Cycloclasticus pugetii PS-1: one gene and its partner. The protein of the gene in region 2 interacts with the protein of the main gene of each other region in a pairwise test. Links are inferred from orthologs where the notes say so. Each region holds a gene or a part of one and is shown on either strand. Other genes may lie near its edges.

Region 1 (7,734 bases), 230 kb from region 2 along the record:
TGCAGAAAAAGGCTTGTCTGGGGCGGAGTTTTTAGCCGGTATTCCCGGCACAATGGGTGGTGCGTTAGCTATGAATGCTGGTGCATTTGGTGGTGAAACATGGGCGTTAGTTAGTAAGGTTGTTTTGTTGAATCGGCACGGGGATTTAATAGTACGCGATGCGGATGATTTTGACGTGGGCTATCGCTCAGTATCACTGGCTGATGATGAGTGGTTTGTAGCGTGTTATTTAGATATTCCTCAAGGTGGCAATAAAGAAAGTCGTGAAAAAATACGTCAGTTATTGGCTAAACGTTCACAAACACAACCTACAAATGTTCCTAGCGGTGGATCTGTTTTCAAAAACCCTGAAGGAGACCATGCGGCGCATTTAGTTGAAATAACAGGCTTGAAAGGTTATCGAATTGGCGGTGCGCAAGTATCAGAGAAACATTCGAACTTTATATTAAATACAGGTCATGCCACGGCTAAGGACATTGAACGTCTCATTGAATATGTCAAAGGTCAGGTGCATAAAAATCAGGGTGTTTTGCTTGAAACAGAAGTTCGTATTATCGGTGAGGAAAAGGCGCAATGAGCACTATTCAATCCGCTAAATCTTTTGGCAAGGTTGCTGTGGCAATGGGTGGGCATGCTGCTGAGCGTGACATTTCATTATTAAGTGGTGAGGCCGTTTTGTCGGCCCTTAAATCACAGGGGGTTGATGCGATTAAGTTTGATACGGCAGCCTCTGACATCATGGAGTTAAAAGAAAAAGGTATAGACCGTGTTTTTAATATTATGCACGGGCGTGGTGGAGAAGATGGCCAATTGCAAGGTGCTTTAGAACTAATTGGCATTCCCTACACAGGGAGTGGTGTATTGGGGTCTGCATTGGGCATGGATAAGTTAAGAACAAAAAACTGTTGGCTGGGTGCTGGGCTTCCAACACCAAAATGGATGGTGCTAGAAAAAGAATCCGATATAGATGCATGCGTAGTTGCGCTAGGTTTTCCAGTCATGGTTAAACCAGCGCTAGAAGGCTCTAGTTTGGGGATGGCAAAAGCAAATACCATAGAGCAGCTTCGTGAAGCGTATAAAAAAGCAATGAAATTTACCTGTGATGTTATGGCAGAGCAGTGGGTTGAAGGAGCAGAGTACACCGTGGCTGTACTAGCAGATAAAGCGTTGCCAGTGATTAGATTGGAAACCCCTAATGAGTTTTATGATTACGAAGCGAAATATCAGGCAGAAACAACTCAATACCATTGCCCCTGTGGGCTAACTGCTGAACAAGAACAAGCCTTACAACACTTATCGATTAAAGCCTTTAAGTTGTTGGCTGCTGAAGGTTGGGGGCGCGTTGATTTAATGTTAGATGCACAAGGTAAGCCGCAGTTATTAGAAATAAATACGGTACCTGGAATGACCGACCACAGCTTAGTCCCAATGGCCGCAAAACAGGCAGGTATTGATTTTAATACATTAGTTTGGCAGATATTGGAAACCAGCTTTGCGAAGGAGGGGGCATGAAGAGTGTGATGATTGATTTGCTTCAGCAAAATGAAGTGTTGGTTAAAAAGAGCGTTCTTTCTCTAATAGTAGCGATTGTTGTATGGCAGTTCGTTAGCTGGTTAATGCAACCAAGCACGATGCCCATTAAACAGGTGCGTATCGGTGGTGAATTAAATTATGTGACAGCTGAGGATATTTCAACATCGTTATCAGCATTAGTTGATACCGGGTATTTCGCGATGAATAGCAGTGAAATTGTTAAACACGCGACGGCCTTACCCTGGGTGAATAAAGCAACAATTAGGCGTGTGTGGCCAGATACTATTGTGTTGACCTTGGTGGAACAAAAGCCTGCTGCGATTTGGAATAAAACGGCCTTGCTGAATACACAGGGCGAGGTATTTAAACCGGTATTTGATAAAAGCTTAGAAACATTGCCAAGTTTATCAGGCGTGGAGACGAGTAGTCAGGCGATACTTGAAGAATATAGAAAAGTTAATAACGCAATAAAAAGCACGGGTATTCAAGTCAGCAAATTGAGTTTAGCAGAGCACGGTAGTTGGTCGGCAGTAATGAGCAATGGCATAAAAGTAAGTGTGGGTCATCAGTCGCCTGAACAGGCAATTGGTAAATCATTAAGGTTATTGGCATCGCTGGAAGGCAGTTTGATAGATCAGCTTGCGAAGGTGGATTTGCGTTACCCAAATGGGGTGTCCGTACAGTGGAAAGACGGTTATAAATTTGCTGACCGGGTTGAGCAAATAGCCGCATTAAAATTGAAAAAGGATCAGCCAGTTAAAGGCTAAGAACAATGAAGAAAAACAGTGATAAGAATTTAATTGTTGGTTTAGATATAGGTACATCTAAAGTGGCGGCCATTGTGGGGGAAATAACCCCAGATGGAACGATTGATGTCATCGGTATCGGAACCAATAGTTCGCGAGGTTTGAAAAAAGGCGTGGTGGTTAACCTCGAGTCTACAGTGCATTCAATTCAACGCGCTGTAGAAGAGGCTGAGTTGATGGCGGGGTGTCAAATTCACTCAGTATTTGTGGGGATAGCAGGCAGTCACATCAGTAGCTTGAACTCCAGTGGCGTGGTGGGTATTAAAGAAAGCGAAGTGATTCCATCAGACATAGAGAGAGTGATTGATGCGGCAAGGGCAGTGGTTATTCCTGCGGATCAAAAGATTCTTCACATCATGCCACAAGAATTCATTATCGATGGACAAGAGGGCATTAAAGAGCCTGTTGGAATGGCGGGCATCAGGCTGGAAGCAAAAGTACATATTGTGACCGGCGCAGTGAGTGCAGCGCAGAATATTATTAAATGTGTAAGGCGTTGTGGTTTAGAAGTAGGCGATATCATTTTAGAGCAGCTGGCATCGAGCAGTTCGGTGCTCACGGATGATGAAAAAGAACTGGGCGTTTGTTTGGTTGATATTGGTGGTGGCACGACGGATATTGCAGTTTTTTGTGATGGCTTTATTCGCCACACCGCGGTTATTCCAATTGCCGGAGACCAAGTTACTAATGATATCGCTGTTGCATTACGGACGCCTACCCAGCATGCCGATGAAATTAAGTTGAAATATGCATGTGCGCTGACTCAATTAGTTCAAGAGGACGAAATGATTGATGTGCCAAGCATAGGCGATCGGCCGGCACGAAAAATTTCACGTGGAAATTTGGCTGAAATTATTGAGCCTCGCTATGAGGAATTAATGATGCTTGTACAGGCTGAGCTGAGGCGCTCGGGCTACGAGGACATTGTTGCCGCAGGGATTGTGCTAACGGGCGGCAGTGCAAAGGTAGAGGGATTGGTTGAATTGGCAGAAGAGGTATTCCACATGCCCGTTCGCCTGGGTTATCCGCAGTATGTGTCTGGTTTAAGCGAGGTGGTTCGTAATCCGATATATGCAACCAGTGTTGGGTTGTTGTTGTTTGGGCAGCAAAATAGTGTGGCAAGTGGTGGAGAGGTGAAAAATGGTTTTGAAGCTATGTGGGAAAAGATGAAGAGCTGGTTTCAAGGTAATTTTTAACGATAAATAGAGACTTTAGTATTTAGATTAACAAGATAGGGGAATTGATATGTTTGAATTAATGGATGCACATACACAAAATGCAGTAATTAAAGTCATTGGTGTTGGCGGTGGCGGTGGCAATGCCGTGAATCACATGGTTAATAGTGCAATAGATGGTGTGGAATTTATTTGCGCCAACACAGATGCGCAAGCTCTAAAAGACACACCAGCTAAAACGGTATTGCAGTTAGGTAATAATAGTACAAAAGGCTTGGGTGCAGGCGCGAACCCTGAAGTGGGCCGTCAAGCAGCGATTGAAGATAGAGAGCGAATTCAAGAAGTAATCGTCGGTTCTGATATGGTCTTTATCACAGCAGGAATGGGTGGTGGAACAGGGACAGGTGCTGCGCCAATAGTGGCCGAAATAGCAAAAGAAATGGGTATCTTAACAGTAGCTGTAGTGACTAAGCCTTTCCCATTTGAAGGCAAAAAAAGAATGTTATTGGCAGAACAAGGGATAGAGGAATTAGCACTTCACGTTGATTCATTAATTACTATTCCGAATGAAAAGTTATTGCACGTACTGGGCAAAGAAATGAGTCTGCTAAATGCCTTTAAAGCGGCGAATGATGTTTTGCTAGGCGCTGTACAAGGGATTGCAGAATTAATAACCTGCCCTGGCTTGATTAATGTCGACTTTGCTGACGTTAGAACTGTTATGTCAGAAATGGGTGATGCGATGATGGGAACAGGTAATGCAAAAGGAGAATCTAGAGCACGCGAAGCTGCAGAAGCGGCCATTCACAGCCCCTTGTTAGAAGATATCAATGTACAAGGCGCTCGCGGTATTTTAGTGAATATCACGGCTGGATTAGATATGTCTATAGGTGAATTTGAAGAGGTCGGTCAAGCGATTAGAGATTTTGCATCGGATGATGCGAATGTCGTTGTCGGTACGGTTATTGATCCTGATTTGTCAGACGAAATGCGAGTAACTGTTGTTGCAACTGGTTTAGGTGGCAAGGCAAAAGTGGCTGAAGAACCAACGCCGATTGTTCAAGTGAAAAGAGAAGCCATTAAAACGGCTGACCTGAAGGAAGAGGATTTTGATATTCCAACAATCATGCGTGATGGAAAAGCGGAAATGGCGGATCAAAAAACCAGTGGTATAGATAATACCTTAGACCCTGCTTATTTGGATATACCTGCGTTTTTAAGAAGGCAAGCCGATTAGTTGAGACCGTGAACCGCCCTTGGATATTGAAATGTGTTGAGGGCGGTAAAATAACTGAGTACGTGGCAATGCATGGCTTATTGTTAAATTGCAAAATGTGTTAATATCCCGCAATAATGACAATAAAAATAAATTGAATTTATCTGCTTGGGAGTTTTAAATGATTAAACAACGAACGCTGAAAAACGTGATTCGTGCTACGGGTGTTGGTTTACACAGTGGCGAAAAGGTTTATTTAACGTTGCGCCCTGCAGGCGTCAATGCCGGTATTGTTTTTCGCAGAATAGATTTTGACGAAGCAGTCGTTATTCCAGCAAAAGCAGAAAATGTAGGTGACACACAATTATCAACCACCTTGATACAAGGTGACGTACGAGTCTCTACTGTTGAACACTTGTTGTCGGCCATCGCTGGATTGGGTATTGATAATATTTACATTGATTTAAGTGCTGCTGAGGTGCCGATCATGGATGGCAGTGCAGGCCCGTTTGTCTTTTTACTACAATCGGCTGGTATAGAAGAACAAAACGCAGCGAAACGCTATATTCGTATCAAAAAAGAAGTCCGAGTAGAGGATGGCGATAAGTGGGCGAGCTTTGTCCCTTTTGAAGGCTTTAAGGTCGGGTTTAGTATTGAGTTTGATCACCCAGTATTTAAATCGCGTACACAAGAGGCGATTATTGATTTTTCTTCAACTTCATTCGTTAAAGAGATAAGCCGTGCACGTACCTTTGGTTTTATGAAGGATATTGAAATGTTACGTCAACGCAACTTAGCGTTGGGTGGAAGCATGGATAATGCCATTGTCGTCGATGATTTTAGAGTCTTAAACGAAGATGGCCTGCGTTATGAAGATGAATTTGTGAAACACAAAATTTTGGACGCTATTGGTGACCTATACTTACTAGGGCATAGCTTGATTGGTGAGTTTCATGGCCATAAATCGGGGCACGAGCTTAATAATAAGTTATTAAGAGAGTTGTTGGTTCAAGAGGATGCTTGGGAAGAAGTAACGTTTGAAGAAGATGACCAATTCCCTATTTCATATATAGAGCCATTACCTGCGGGTGTTTAAACTAAGATAGCTTGTTTTTTTGTAGTGTCTTGATGAGTTTATTCATGGAATGGGTTAACGAGTCTGCCTGTTCTGAATCGTTGGCTTCTGTAAGACACTTCAATGTATGACTGGATGGCGATTTAGGCAAAAGCGGTGTTTTTGCTGTGTGCTTAGATAGCACTTTAACCTTTAAAGTACGAACCCGTTCACCAAAGTAATTTGATAAGGCGTTTAGAATAGGTTGGCGTAGATACAGTAGTTTTGAAGCCCAGACAGAAGAGTCGGTGAATAAGATTACCGTGTTTTTACTGGCGGTGACATGCAAACAATGAGCTGCCAAATCTTCAGTTATTGATCGTTGAACAAGACGCAGAAGTGTTTTTTGTTGATGTAAGCTTTGCTGAATATGCTGTAAACCATTCAAGGATGACTTGTTGTTTTTGAAAGGTTGTTTAAACATATGTTGTTAAGATAAAAAATAAATAATATGCAAATTATACTGTTAACAAAAGGTAAAAAGAAAACCATCAACTTTTCTGCGATCCAGCAAAAAGTTATCTATGGGTTACTTGGTAGCTTTATTCTATTACTAGCAGTTTATTGGTATATGCCATCGGTGACCGAAGTTAGGTTAACCGAACAATCAGGGAAGGTATCTCAAGAGTTATTAACCCAGCGAATAGAGCTGGAAAGAGTGCGCGAGAAAACTCAAAATACGCTGGATAACCTTGCCTTACGAGTTGGGCAAATGCAAGCACAATTGACGAGGCTGAATGCGGTTGGTGAACACCTTGTTAAGAAGGCTAATTTAACGGCGTCAGAATTTAATTTTGACGAATTACCAGCTATCGGCAGTGCAGATTTGCCGGACTCAGCAGAAAGTTTTACAGAAAACCAATTGCTGCATGATATTCAAGTACTCGATAAACAGTTATCTTTACGCGAAAAACAATTAACGTTATTGGGTGTTTTTTCGGCAAATAAAGAGTTGTCTAAAGAGGTTCGCCCAGCAGGGTTACCAGTCGCAAAAGGATGGTTGTCATCGTATTACGGTTACCGAGCAGATCCATTTACTGGCAAGAAAAAATTCCACCATGGTGTCGATATTGCAGGCAAGACAGGGACCAGTGTTTTAGCCGCTGCATCTGGCTTGGTGACCTACGCGGGGAAAAAAGGCGGTTATGGTTATTTAATTGAAATTGACCATGGCTCAGGGTACGTCACCCGCTATGGGCATAATAAGGAAATAGTGGTCAAATTAGGCGATGTCGTTAAACAAAATGATGTTATCGCTAAAATGGGGTCAACGGGTCATTCTACCGGGCCACATGTTCACTTTGAAGTAATGCGCAACGGTAAGAAGGTGAATCCTCGTAAATACCTGTATTCTTCAAGCTAAGGCAGTACTTACTCCTACGTCCTTTTACATTCTGATTTAAAGCGTTATGAATAGGGCTTGAATGGGCCTAAAAAGCAGGTTTCAGTGAACCATATGCGGTATCATTTGGTTTTTCGTTTCACACTAAAGTTTATTTGTAATGATTTCAAATATCGTAAAGAAAGTTTTTGGTAGTCGTAATGATCGGTTGGTAAAAGCAAAACAAAAAACCGTTAAAAAAATTAATGAGATTGAAGCATCAATCAGTGCCTTAAGTGACACTGAGTTGAAAGCGAAAACGGATGAATTTCGTGCTCGACTTGAACAAGGTGAAACACTCGACGCATTAATCGTTGAAGCGTTTGCAGTGGTTAGAGAAGCTGGTGTTCGCGCCTTAGGCATGCGTCATTTTGATGTGCAGCTAATTGGCGGGATGGTGCTTCATGATGGACGCATCGCCGAAATGAAAACCGGTGAAGGTAAAACACTGGTTGCCACGTTATCAGCCTATTTGAATGCATTGCCCGGTAAGGGCGTTCATATGGTGA
Region 2 (4,280 bases):
TGCAAGCCAGCCAACGCTGCATAAGGTGTATCGCTATAGGTTTTATCAATTTCTTCAGCCAAGACAATTGCCGCTTCAAACGTTGAACTTTCCATTGATTGGGCCAATTGCTGGTAGGCATCTGAAGCTTCCAGCGCATGGTTTTGCTGCTGGCCCTGCCAACTTTGCCAACCAAAAAGGCCTATTAAACCCAACACGACTCCAGCAATAAGTGAACGAGAGTTATCTGCCCACCATTTTTTGATCCGTTCAACCTGTTCTTCTTCTGTTTGATAAGTGTCCATCATCTTTTCCGTTTTAACTGTTATTTTTTAAAAATGCGTCTATTTGATTATTCGGCACTTGTTGTTGTTCTTGTCTGTCACGTAAAAACTTAATACTCACTTTATTTTCTTCAATTTCTGCTTCACCTAGAATGAGCGCGAACTTGGCACCAACCTTGTCTGCCTTTTTAAACTGACTTTTTAAGCTACCATTGCCACAATGAAGAACAATGCCTTCTTCTGGCAATTGATCCCGTAAACGTTCAGCCAATTGTATCGCTTCTTTTCTAGCCGGCTCACCTTGATAAACGATATAAGCCAAGGGTGTTGCTTCAGGCCATTCACGCTGCTCCAACAGCAGTACCAAACGTTCAACGCCCATTGCCAAACCAACAGCAGGGGTTTGCTTACCACCCAGTTGGTCGATCAAACCGTCGTAACGACCACCAGCACAAACAGTTCCTTGTGCACCTAGTGATGTAGTGGTCCATTCAAACACCGTGTGTGAATAATAATCTAAACCTCGAACCAACCGTGGGTTATGTTTAAATCGAATACCTGCATCCATCAAATAGCCTTGCAACGTTTCAAAATGTTGCGTGGACTGCTCACCTAAAGAATCTATTAATTGTGGCGCTGATTCGATTAATGTTTGCATGGCTGGGTTTTTGCTGTCCAATATACGCAGTGGGTTCGTGGCTAATCGACGTGTGCTATCTTCATCTAATTGTTCTAAATGTTGCTTAAAGTACGCCACCAAAATATCTTTATAGGCTGTCCGCTCTTCGAGCGTACCCAATGTATTAATCTCTAAGGTTAATTCGCTTGCTAAACCAAGGTTTTTCCAGAGTCTATACGACATAAGAATGACTTCAGCTTCAATCTCTGCGCCCGACATACCAAAACATTCAATACCAATTTGATGAAACTGTCGATAACGCCCTTTTTGCGGACGTTCATGACGAAACATAGGGCCTTGATACCATAAACGTTGAATTTGGTTATAAAACAAACCATGCTCTAAACCAGCTCTTACGCAACTTGCTGTTCCTTCTGGCCGCAAGCTCAGTGAGTCTCCATTGCGATCATCGAATGTGTACATTTCTTTTTCAACGATATCGGTCACTTCACCGATCGAGCGACAAAACAAATCCGTACTTTCAACTAACGGCATGCGTATTTCTGAATAACCGTATTGTTGACACACTGTTGACATCGCTTTTTCTAATCGCTGCCACAATGGTGTTTTATCGGGCAAAATATCATGCATACCACGAATGGCTTGTAACTTTTTACTCATTGGCCTTGTGTTATTGTTAACGGTTGAACTTACTTTTTTCTAACAAGCCCATTTCGTGCGAGTCTGGATAAAGTCGTTTTAATTGAAGAATATAACTGGCAACACTATCGCTATCACCCAGCTTATCTTCTGCTTGAATACCTAACCATAAAGAGGCTGGTGTATGCTTGCTTACTTCTTTAAAGCGCTGCAGATAAGCCCGTACGGATAAGTAGTTCTGCATTTCAAATTTTAATTTGGCCATTTGTAATAATGTCACAGCCGAACGGTTATTTCGCTGTAAGGCCGTACGATAATAGCTTTCCGCTTTATCTAATTGCCCCGCTTTCCATGCACACGTTCCTGCGTTCGTTAACGCCGCCACCGCAGACCGATACAATGGGTTTTTAACTGCTATATTAAAGTGTTGATCTGCCAACTCAAATTCATTCATGCTACATAGATAGCGTGCATAATTATTTTGTGCACTTGAGTTCCTTGGGCTTAGAGTCACTGCTTTTTTATAATGTTCACCGGCTAATGATTTTTCGCCTAAGCGGTCGTAGAGTACGGCTAGAACGTTATGTGCGTTACTGGAAAAAGGGTCAACATCTATTGCCTTCTTTAGTTTTTCTAACGCCACTTCATTCATCCCTCTTTTCATATATTCCACACCAAGGGATACATAAACATCAGCAGGGCTTTTTTCTGTGCCTTGGATAGATGAGGCGCTATTTTCTTTAACGTGTTGCGGCTGGCAAGCTACAAGGGTAGCCAAAAAACACAGCATTATTATTTGAATAATCCATTTATTCATACCGCGGTTACCCTCTGGTTCTTTAGCTGTCGTTTTGTTTTATCTTTCACCTTGCCAACCAATTGCCCACAAGCAGCATCAATATCGTCTCCACGTGTTTTACGTGTTGTTGTTATCAGTCCAGCCTCTTTCAAGACATTGGTAAACCGGTGGATCGCATTATTACTAGAGCGTTTGTAGTGTGTATTAGGAAAGGGGTTAAAAGGAATCAAATTCACTTTGGACGGCACATCAGCCAATAAGCGCTTTAATTCATGCGCTTGCTCAACCGAATCATTTACGCCGCTTAACATCACGTATTCAAAGGTTATTTTTCGGCGTTTTTCGCCTTTAATATAATACTTACAGGCTTCTAACAACTCAGCAATTGGATATTTTTTATTAATTGGTACTAATTCGTTTCTTAATTCGTCGTTCGGCGCATGAAGAGAAACTGCCAGGCTCGCATCACTTACTTCGGCCAAACGATACATCGCTGGCACAACACCAGAGGTGCTGACTGTGACACGACGTTTGGCTAAGCCGTATGCAAAATCGTCCATCATTAAGTTTAAGGCCGTAACGGTATTGTTGAAGTTAAGTAGCGGCTCGCCCATTCCCATCATCACAACATTTGTTAGATTGGCTTTACCTTTTAGCGCCTTAACCGCCACCCATACCTGCCCAATAATTTCAGCAACAGATAAGTTACGATTGAAACCTTGTGTCGCCGTAGAGCAAAAAGTGCACTCAAGCGCACAACCTACTTGTGATGACACGCATAAGGTACCGCGACCTTCTTCAGGAATAAAAACTGTTTCGATACGGTTTTGCCCATCTAACTCAAGCACCCATTTATAGGTTCCATCATCAGATTTTTGTTCGAAGACTATCTCAGGTACGCGTACCTCAGCAATATCAGCAAGGTGTGTTCGCAACCCCTTGCTGATATTCGTCATTAGCTCAAAATCAGAAATGCCTTCTTGATGAATCCATTTCAAAACTTGTTTCGCACGAAATGGTTTTTCACCTATTTCAGTAAAAAATGTTTCCAGACCCTTACGATCTAAATTCAACAAGTTTTGTTTTGAGTTCATCAGTGTTTAACGAAGACGTTCGCACAGTTCATCATCATTAAAGAAGAACTTAATTTCTTCAGCCGCTGTTTCAGGCGCATCTGAGCCATGAACTGCATTTTCATCAATGCTATCTGCAAAGTCTTTACGAATAGTACCTGCTTCGGCTTCAGCTGGGTTTGTTGCACCCATCACTTCACGGTTTTTCAAAATAGCATTTTCACCCTCAAGCACTTGAACCATGACAGGGCCAGAGATCATAAATGAAACCAAGTCATTATAAAAAGGACGCTCTTTATGCACAGCATAGAAGCCTTCTGCTTGCTCACGAGAAAGTTGCAACATTTTAGACGCTACAATTTTTAATCCCGCTTCTTCAAAGCGAGCATAAATTTGTCCAATTACATTTTTTGCAACTGCATCCGGTTTTACAATAGAAAAAGTACGCTCAAGCGCCATAGTATTACTCCAACAATAAAAATTAATTTTAGAAAAACCCGTGTAAATTCACGGTATTAGGTTATCTGACAGCGAACTGTCACAATGTGTGTAGTCTACAGATTACGGCCCTTTCTAGCAATCAGCTAATAAGCCGTAAAAACTATCACGAAGACTAAATTATGCACAGGAAAAAAATTATGGCTCAACGGTAAAACTTTCACCGCAGCCACACGCATCTTTCACATTTGGGTTATTGAACTTGAAGGCAGAATTAATACCTTCTCTTGCAAAATCCAACTCCATCCCATCTAAAAAACTCAACGAGTCTTCATTGATGATGACTTTAACACCATGCATTTCGAAAACAGTATCCTTAGACTCAACTTCATCTGCAAAATCAATGACATAAGAGTAACCCGAGCAAC

Evidence for each region.
Region 1: the proteins of CYCPU_RS0103055 (region 2) and ftsZ interact in binary tests that used the Escherichia coli proteins (3 or more experiments, as listed by UniProt). The link is inferred for Cycloclasticus pugetii PS-1 from one-to-one orthologs.

Annotation. Positions count from the first base shown.
Region 1 is NZ_ARVU01000001.1:371,991-379,724, forward strand. Bases 2,767-5,667 are described here. They hold ftsZ (cell division protein FtsZ), read left to right. Parts: upstream 2,767-3,584; coding sequence 3,585-4,751; downstream 4,752-5,667. Other genes in these bases: ftsA (cell division protein FtsA), read left to right, coding at 2,767-3,535; lpxC (UDP-3-O-acyl-N-acetylglucosamine deacetylase), read left to right, coding at 4,912-5,667. Outside these bases: murB (UDP-N-acetylmuramate dehydrogenase), read left to right, coding at 1-577; CYCPU_RS0101850 (D-alanine--D-alanine ligase), read left to right, coding at 574-1,512; CYCPU_RS0101855 (cell division protein FtsQ/DivIB), read left to right, coding at 1,509-2,300; more of ftsA, read left to right, coding at 2,306-2,766; more of lpxC, read left to right, coding at 5,668-5,826; CYCPU_RS0101875 (DciA family protein), read right to left, coding at 5,828-6,268; CYCPU_RS0101880 (M23 family metallopeptidase), read left to right, coding at 6,296-7,207; preprotein translocase subunit SecA, read left to right, coding at 7,347-7,734. UniProt on the Escherichia coli protein: Essential cell division protein that forms a contractile ring structure (Z ring) at the future cell division site. The regulation of the ring assembly controls the timing and the location of cell division.
Region 2 is NZ_ARVU01000001.1:604,582-608,861, reverse strand. The notes cover bases 1,396-4,280. They hold CYCPU_RS0103055 (dual-specificity RNA methyltransferase RlmN), read right to left. Parts: upstream 3,436-4,280; coding sequence 2,356-3,435; downstream 1,396-2,355. Other genes in these bases: iscA (iron-sulfur cluster assembly protein IscA), read right to left, coding at 4,051-4,280; ndk (nucleoside-diphosphate kinase), read right to left, coding at 3,442-3,873; pilW (type IV pilus biogenesis/stability protein PilW), read right to left, coding at 1,580-2,359; hisS (histidine--tRNA ligase), read right to left, coding at 1,396-1,563. Outside these bases: CYCPU_RS0103070 (YfgM family protein), read right to left, coding at 1-287; more of hisS, read right to left, coding at 298-1,395.